2 regions of the Allobosea sp. GW821-FHT09G06 genome follow, and region 1 is predicted to be linked to the other one. Evidence: predicted binding sites of a transcription regulator. Region 1 holds the regulator's gene; the other holds the start of a gene.
What was found. Region 1 encodes LexA, which represses DNA repair genes until DNA is damaged. Its sites were predicted from a motif close to TGTTCNNNNTGTGTTCNG; they were not measured.

Region 1 (4,418 bases):
ATCGTCATCAGCGAGAGCGGCATCTTCACCCACCCCGACATCGCCCGGCTCAACCGGATCGGCGTGAATACCTTCCTCGTCGGCGAGAGCCTGATGCGGCAGGCCGACGTCACCGCCGCGACGCAGGCGCTGCTCACCGGCAAGGCCGTCGCGGCGTGAGCCGGCTCAGCCATCTCGACGCGCAAGGCCAGGCGCATATGGTCGATGTCGGCGGCAAGGCCGAGACGACCCGCATCGCGGTCGCCGAAGGCCAGGTCGTCATGGCGCCGGAGACGATCGCGATCGTGCGTGACGGCAACGCCAGGAAGGGCGACGTTCTCGGCACCGCGCGCCTCGCCGGCATCATGGCGGCGAAGCGCACGCATGAATTGATCCCGCTCTGCCATCCGCTGCTGCTGAGCAAGATCGCCGTCGATCTCGCCATCGACGAGGCCTTGCCGGGCGTGCGCGTGCGCGCGGAAGTCAAGATGAAGGGCCAGACCGGCGTCGAGATGGAGGCGCTCACCGCCGTCTCGGTCGCCTGTCTCACCGTCTACGACATGGTCAAGGCCGTCGACCGGGCGATGCGGATCGAGAACATCCGCTTGCTGCACAAATCCGGCGGCCAGTCCGGCGATTACGAGGCAAAAGCTAGCTGATGGCGCTCACTCCGGTCCCCGTCGCGCGCAAGGCGCTGCTCGACAGCATTCCGGGGCCGACGGGAGCAGAAACCCTGCCGCTGGCGCAATGCGCCTGGCGGGTGCTCGCCGGCGAGGTCAAGGCGCTCCGGACACAGCCGCCCTTCGCGAATTCCGCCATGGACGGATACGCCGTGCGCGGCGACGAGATGGCGGAAGGCGTCTCGCTCTCGGTCATCGGCGAATCCGCCGCCGGCCGGGCTTTCGACGGATCGGTCGGGCCGGGACAGGCCGTGCGCATCTTCACGGGCGCTCCGATGCCTGATGGAGCCGATACCATCCTGATGCAGGAAGACGCTGACGGCGTCGGCGGCCCGGTGATCCGCGTCCGCATCCCCCCGGCCAAGGGCAAGTTCCTCCGCGCGGCGGGACTGGATTTCCACGAAGGCGACGTGCTGCTGCAAGCCGGCCGCGTGCTCGACAGCGCGGCGCTCGGGCTTGCCGCCGCGATGGGGCATCCGACTTTGCCCGTCCGGCGCAAGCCGCGCGTCGCGATCCTCGCCACCGGCGATGAATTGGTGGCGCCGGGCGAACCGGTCGGCCGCGACCAGATCGTCGCTTCGAACTCGTTTTCGCTCGCCGCCTTGGTCGAGAAGGCCGGTGGCACTGTCATCGATCTCGGCATTGCCCGCGACGATCATACCGACCTTGCAGCCAAGATCGCGCAGGCACGCGAGGCCGATGCCGATGTGCTGATCACGCTGGGCGGCGCCTCGGTCGGCGCGCATGACCTCGTGCAGGAAGCGCTGACGCGCGCCGGCATGACCCTCGGCTTCTGGAAGATCGCGATGCGGCCGGGCAAGCCGATGATGACCGGGCGCCTCGGCCGGATGGTCGTGGTCGGACTGCCGGGCAATCCGGTCTCCTCGATCGTCTGCGGCCATCTTTTCGTGCTGCCCTTGATCGAGGCGCTGCTCGGCATCTCGGATGCCGATCGCGACCGCAGCATCCCCGCAATTCTCGGCCGCGACATGCCAGGCAACGACGAGCGCGAGGACTACCTGCGCTCGGAGCTCACGCTGACGCCCGAAGGCTGGGTCGCGACGCCCTTCGACCGGCAGGATTCCTCGATGCTCGGCACGCTGGCACGGGCGCAAGCGTTGACAATCCGTCCGGCCCATGCCGCCCCGGCGAAGAAGGGCGATACCTGCCATATCCTGCCCTTGCGGTAGCAGCTTGCAGAACACAAGCAGAACGCGTATGGTGTTCGTGCTTTGTTTCGAATCTGCGCATTGAGGGGCTGGCGGCGACCATGCTGACACGCAAGCAACACGAACTCCTGCGCTTCATCCAGGAACGCTTGCGCGAGAGCGGTGTGCCGCCCTCCTTCGACGAGATGAAGGATGCGCTCGACCTGCGCTCGAAATCCGGCATTCACCGCCTGATCATGGCGCTGGAAGAGCGGGGCTTCATCCGCCGCCTGCCGAACCGGGCGCGCGCGCTTGAGGTCATCAAGATGCCGGACGGGCTCGGCGCGCCGCAGCCGCGTCCACGCTTCAGCCCGGCCGTCGTGCAGGGTGGTCTCGGTGCGCAACCGAGCGTCGCCAAGCCTCGGCCCACAGCCGTCGAGGACGACAGCCGGCATTCCATCGCCATTCCCGTCATGGGTCGCATCGCGGCGGGCACGCCGATCTCGGCGATCCAGAGCCGCAGCCACACCGTCTCGCTGCCGCCCGACATGCTCGGCTCCGGCGAGCATTACGCGCTGGAAGTGCGCGGCGATTCGATGGTCGAGGCCGGCATTCTCGACGGCGATACGGTCGTCATCCGCAGGCAGGACACGGCCAATACCGGCGACATCGTCGTGGCTCTCATCGACGACGAGGAAGCGACGCTGAAGCGCCTGCGCAAGCGTGGTTCCTCGATCGCGCTCGAAGCCGCAAATCCGGCTTACGAGACCCGCGTGCTCGGTCCCGACCGGGTCAAGATCCAGGGCCGCCTCGTCAACCTGATGCGGCGTTACTGAAGGCGCTCGACATCGGCATCGGCCTCACTGTCGGAGGCTGATGCAGGCTGCGCCGTTGCCGGCTGACTGGCCGACGGTGTTGCCGACACCGCCGGGCGCGGCTCGCGCCGGCGGCTCCAGGGGCGTTCGGCGGCATTTGGCTCCGAGATGTGGCGGCTCCACCCGTATGCCGTCCGGTAGAGCGAGGTCGCGCCATCGCGTGATAGCGCCATGCGCTCGACCAGCCTGGCCTTGCAAGCCCCGCTCCATGGGATGGCGGTGACGACGAGGTCGGCGCGCAGGCAATCCTCGATGATGGCGAGGCGCTCGCGCGTATATGAGATCGTGCGCTTGTCGGCTGTCTGCGCGACACACCCCAACCGGTCGCAGCTGACGCCGGTACGCAGCGTAGGATCTTCGGGCGAGCGGCTGTCGCCATCGGCGGCAAGCCATTGCTGCAGGACGAAGCGGCTGGGCTTGCCCGCGATCGCGAGGCGCCCGTCCGGGCCGCGCACGGCCAGCCCCGAGCCGTCGCGCTCGATCAGGATCTCGGGCCGCTCCGGCTTGCCGGCTATGGCAACGCCGAGGATGAGCGGCACGGCCGCCAACCAGCGCCAGGCCGTGGTCCAGAGCGTCAGCCAGAGCAAAGCCACAGCGAAACAGGCCAGCACGCCTGAGCCGAAGGCCGCGACCGTCACGGTGGAATGATCGATGGTCGCGACCCAATGCGCCACCTTGAGCACGACGTCGGAGGCAAGCCCCATCAGGGCCCAGGCCGGCCAGTCCAGCCCGAACGGATAGGCGAGTACGCCGAACACGGCCGCCGGCATCACGAAGAGCGAGACGAAAGGCAGCGCCATGGCGTTGCCGAGCAGGCCGAAGGGGTTGAAGGTCTGGAAATGATAGGCTCCGAAGGGAGCGGTCGCGGCGGTCGCCAGCATGGTGGTGACGAGGATGCCGAGCGCCGCCGTCCAGATCGGCCCGAGCGGCCAGGGCAATGCCGATGGCGGCTCGCTGCGGTCTCGTCTCTCCCAGCGCTCGGCGAAGGCGATCAGCGCCGCAACCGCACCGAAGGACATCTGGAAGCTCGGCCCGAGCAGCGCTTCCGGCTCGCGCAGCAGAACGATCATCGCGGCAAGCGCGAGATTGCGCATGCTCAGCGCCGCGCGATCGACCAGGATCGCGCCGAGCATGACCAGCGTCATGATCAGCGAGCGTTCGGTCGCGACATCGCTGCCCGAGAAGACGCAATAGGCGGTCGCGCCGATCATGGCCGCGACCGCGGCGAGCTTCTTGACCGGCCAGTGCAGCGCAACCGTCTGCGACAGGGCGAGCAGCGCGCGCACCAGCCAGAAGATCGTGCCGGCGGCGAGGACCATATGCAGGCCGGAGATCGAGACGATGTGGTAGATGCCGGCGGCACGCAGGTCATTATTGGTGGCCTCGGTGATCAGGCCGCGCTTGCCGGTGACGAGGGCGGCGGCGATGGCCCCGCCCTGCCCGCCCCCGACCTCGGCGATGCGTTTGGTCAGGGCGTTGCGGGCGCGGTCGATCATCACGTCGATCGCTAAGCGCGTCGGCATCGGATAAGGCGCCGGCACTAGGGCAATCTTGCCGGAAACGCTGCCGACGGCGCCGATCCCGCGGAAGAAGGCGTCGCGGCCGAAATCATAGCCGCCCGCCCGCGCCGGCCCCGGCGGCGGCAGCAGGCGCGCGGTCGCGACGATATGGTCCCCGGCTGCGACAGAGCCCTGCCGGATGTTGACGCGGACCCGTTTCGGCCGCTGATCAACGGG
Region 2 (4,418 bases), on a different contig from region 1:
GATGTTCTTGACCCGGTGATTGAGCTCTTGATTGAGCATCTTCTGGCGGATTTCGGCCTTGTTGCGCTCGTCGGCCAGGAGTTCGCTCTGGCGCAGCACGACCTCGATCAGGGTCCGACGCGCGGATTCGGCAAGCTCGCGCTCCACCGGCGTCCAGGTCTTGGAGTGACCAGCCACGGTCTCCTTCCAGACGGCGAAGCTCTGCCGTGGCGTCAGGCGGTCGCCATGGGGGCCTGTCGTATAGGTCTTGTTGGGGTCGCCGCCCCATTCGATCGTATGGACCAGTTCCTTGCGGAAGAAGAACAGGTAGTCGCGCGGAATCTGGGAGAGCGGGATCGCGAGCATACCCGCGAATGCGTCGGCGAAAATGCGTGCTGACGGCAGTGCCTCGGCCAGCGCCGTGGTTGCCCAGATTCGTCCTTCGCAGACCGACCCAGCGAAAGCGGCCAGTTCCTCAGCGAACTCGGCCGGCGGCGCGCTGCCTTCAGCCCGCCACTCGCCATTCACCCAGACGCCGACGCCGTCACTTTCGACGAGGTTGCGGAACTCCGCGAGATGCTGGCCGAGGAAGCCGGAGGCATCGGTCACATGCGCCGCTGACGAAAGCAGACCGTTGAGGAAGTCCCGCGCCTTCTCCGCTGCGAGCAGCATCTGCTTCTGCGTGAGGGCACCGAGCTGGAGCGCGAAGAACTCGCCGAAGATCTCCGCAGCGATCCGGCGGTTCATCGAGAGCGAGCGCGGGCTGTAATGGTGGCAGGCGATCAGGCCCCAGAGTGCGCCATCGACGATGATCGAGACCGACATCGAAGCCGAGACGCCCATGTTGCGCAGATATTCGCAATGGATCGGCGAGACGCTGCGCAGATGCGCATAGGACAGGTCGAGCGGCTCCCCAGCCGCATCGAGCACGGGCGTGATCGGAAAGCGCTCGCCGCTCGAATCCGAGACGACGCGAATCGGGTTGAGGAGATAGAGTTGCCGCGCCTGCTGCGGAATATCGCTTGCCGGGAAATGCTGCCCCATGAAGCTTTCGAGGTCGGGGCGCTTGGCTTCGCTCACGACCTTGCCCGAGCCGTCTGGCGCGAACTGGTAGATCATCACCCGGTCGTATTGCAGCACCGCCCGGAGCAGACGCGCTGCGTTCTTGATCAGCTGGGCCGGCGTCGTCACGTCCGAGAGCCGGCCGACCAGCGTCCGGGCGAATTCGAGCGGCGAGCTCGGCCCGGCCGGGACGCTCTCCTCGAACTCGATGATGGCGTTGCCCTTGAAGGCATGGATCGAAATGTCGAACTCGCGATCCAGCACGGGAAGGCGATAGCGGGGCATCAAGCCGGCTCGGGAGGGCACGCCGGAACGGGCGAGCGCATTGCGCATCTCATGCACCACCGGCCCGCCGAGAACCTCTTCGAGCCTGCGGCCGACGAGTTCGAACTCCCCCAGGCCGAGGAAGGCGCTGGCATTGCTGGAATGGCGCCTGATCGTCACCGCCTCGGCATCGCACACGATCATGCAGCCATGCGGCTGGACGCTGCCGGGAATATGGATCGGCTCGCGATCGCAGTTCGTCAGATCAACAGTCGTCATGCGAGAGAGAGTTCTTCCGAGGTGAAGGCCTGGATGGCATGCATGAAGACCGCCCTGCCCGCTTGAGCTGCGGCATCCCATGCCTGCCGGTCGAGCCCTTCAAGCGCGACCAGCAGCATGCGCCAGCTGTCGAGGGAGCCGGCCTGCGCCGAGAGGTAGCGGGCTCCGTATTCAGGCCCGAATCCCAGAGCATCCACTCCCTTCACCAGCACGCGCGCGCCCAGGGCGGAGCCTTCGAGAACATAGGCAGCTCCCAGGAAGGCAGCCATGTCATTTGACAGATGGAAATGCTCGGCCGCGGGAAGCGGGAGCGCGAGGTCGGCGAGATCCGCCTCCAGCTCCGGCAGAAGTTGGCGCGGCTGCCATGAGGAGGTGCGCGCGGCATCGACATTCAATAACGCCGCCTCGACCGGCGCGCGATGGCGGTACGTCCCCTGCAGGAAGCGGGCATACGCGATGCGGTTCGAAAAAACGCCGACGATGGCATCCAGTTCGCGATGAAGCTCGCTCGTCTCGTCGCGCAGGAAACTTCTGATCTCAATCATTGCATCGGCATCCAGAATCGTTCCGCATCAGCATTGCTATAACCTGATATCGACGGAAACGGCGCTGTTTTCATTGCGGATTTTCCTGTCGCTCCGGTCCGCCCAGCATTCTTATCCAAGGGATTGGCTTGAAACCGGGCCGAGATCGCCTTAAGAACATATAGTGAACAAAAGGAAGAGTGATGGCACAGCTCTCGGTCCTGGAGAAGCTCGAAATCCTCAGCGACGCTGCGAAATACGACGCCTCCTGCGCGTCGAGCAGCACCACGAAACGGGATTCGCGTGATGGAAAGGGGCTGGGCTCCACGACGGGCGCCGGCATCTGCCATTCCTATGCGCCCGATGGCCGCTGCATCTCGCTGCTCAAGATCCTGCTCACGAATTTCTGCAGCTTCGACTGCGTCTTCTGCATCAACCGTTCGTCGAGCAATGTTCGCCGCGCCCGCTTCTCGGTCGAGGAAGTCGTCGCGCTGACCCTGAATTTCTACCGCCGCAATTATATCGAAGGCCTTTTCCTGTCCTCGGGCATCATCCGCTCGGCCGATTACACGATGGCCGAGCTTGTGCGCGTCGCCGAAACGCTGCGCCGGCAGCATGGGTTCCGCGGCTATATCCATCTCAAGCTGATCCCCGGCGCGAGCCGCGATCTGATCGAACGCGCCGGGCTTTTCGCCGACCGGGTGTCGATCAATGTCGAACTGCCGAGCGAGGCGGCACTCGCGCGCTTCGCTCCGGAGAAGCAGGCGGGCGAGATCAAGAGCGCGATGGGCGGCCTCAAACTGAAGATCGAGGCCGCGCGCGAGGAACGGGAGAAGAGCGCGAAGGCCCCGGCCTTCTCGCCGGCCGGGCAGAGCACGCAGATGATCGTCGGTGCCGACGGCGCGAGCGATTCCGCCATCCTGAATCGCAGTGCCTGGCTTTACGGCAGCTTCGGCCTGAAGCGCGTCTATTACTCGGCCTTCAGCCCGATCCCGGATGCCTCGCACCAGTTGCCGCTCCAGCCGCCGCCGCTGATGCGCGAGCACCGGCTTTATCAGGCCGACTGGCTGACGCGCTTCTATGGTTTCGAGACGGAGGAAATCCTTGGGCATGGCGAGATGCTCGATCTCGATATCGACCCCAAGCTCGCCTGGGCTTTGCGCGAGCGCGGGCGCTTTCCCGTCGATGTGAACCGGGCCGATCGCGAGACTTTGCTGCGGGTCCCGGGTCTTGGCACGCGCAGCGTCGATCGCATCCTGGCTTCGCGACGGTTGCGCCGGCTCCGGCTTGAAGATGTCGGTCGATTGACGCGCTCGCTCGCGACGATCCGGCATTTCATTCTCGCGGAGGGCTGGCGACCGGGCAGCGGACTCGACGCGCCGAACCTGCGGGCACGGTTGAAGCCGCAACCGCGACAATTGACGCTCTTCCCGTGATCGCGGCCCGGCTGAACGGGCCAGCCGATTTTGCCGGCTGGCGCCGCGAGGCACGCCGGCTGGCGCTCGCCGGCGTCCAGCCCGAGGCCGTCGCCTGGCTGACGAGCGAGGACGATGCCGGATTGTTCACGATGGAGAATGACGCCCCGGTCGCGGACGGAAGTGCCGCCCTGACTGTGTCTCGCCGTTTCATCGAGCTTGCCGAAAACGTCGTCTGTCATCGGGATGCCGGCCGTTTCGTCCTGCTGCACCGCCTGCTGCTGCGTTTGCAGGACGAGCCGCGCTTGCTCGACAATGCAGCCGATTCTGACATCGCACGCGCCGAGGCGATGGCCCGCTCGGTGCGCCGCGACCTGCACAAGATGACCGCCTTCGTCCGGTTCCGGGCCGTGTCGGGCGCGGGCGAGGACGGCCCGTTCATTGCCTGGTTCGAGCCGGAGCATTTCATCCTCGAACGTGCCGCGAGCTTTTTCACCGGGCGCTTCGCCGGGATGATCTGGTCGATCATGACGCCGCAGGGGTCGTTGCACTGGGACGGCACGGCCCTCCAACTCGGTCCCGCCGCCAGCAAGGCCGACGCGCCGGACGGCGATGCCATGGAGGCCTATTGGCTCACCTACTACGCCAACATCTTCAATCCGGCCCGCCTGAAGCCGAAGGCGATGAAAAGTGAGATGCCGGTGAAATACTGGCGGAACCTACCCGAGGCCGAATTGATTGTGCCTCTGATCGCAAGCGCCGCCCGGCGAGCAGAGGATATGGTGATGCGCGCCCCGACGCAGCCACCCGAACGACATGTCAGGCAGCTTCGGCATCGGCCCGAGGTGCCTGCCGACGATCCCGTGATTACGTCCTGGCAGGATGCGGCCGCTGC

Region 2: a site for LexA is predicted at 2,282-2,299, ahead of AC07NY_RS06120 (putative DNA modification/repair radical SAM protein). Genes of this name have one in related genera too.

Annotation. Positions count from the first base shown of each region.
Region 1 is NZ_JBWKOI010000004.1:165,434-169,851, reverse strand. It holds gene trpC (indole-3-glycerol phosphate synthase TrpC) at 1-159, shown strand, start outside; gene moaC (cyclic pyranopterin monophosphate synthase MoaC) at 156-638, shown strand; gene AC07NY_RS20015 (molybdopterin molybdotransferase MoeA) at 638-1,849, shown strand; gene lexA (transcriptional repressor LexA) at 1,930-2,643, shown strand; gene AC07NY_RS20005 (ComEC/Rec2 family competence protein) at 2,637-4,418, opposite strand, start outside.
Region 2 is NZ_JBWKOI010000001.1:1,258,382-1,262,799, reverse strand. It holds gene AC07NY_RS06130 (HWE histidine kinase domain-containing protein) at 1-1,584, opposite strand, end outside; gene AC07NY_RS06125 (biliverdin-producing heme oxygenase) at 1,581-2,129, opposite strand; gene AC07NY_RS06120 (putative DNA modification/repair radical SAM protein) at 2,312-3,544, shown strand; gene AC07NY_RS06115 (UdgX family uracil-DNA binding protein) at 3,541-4,418, shown strand, end outside.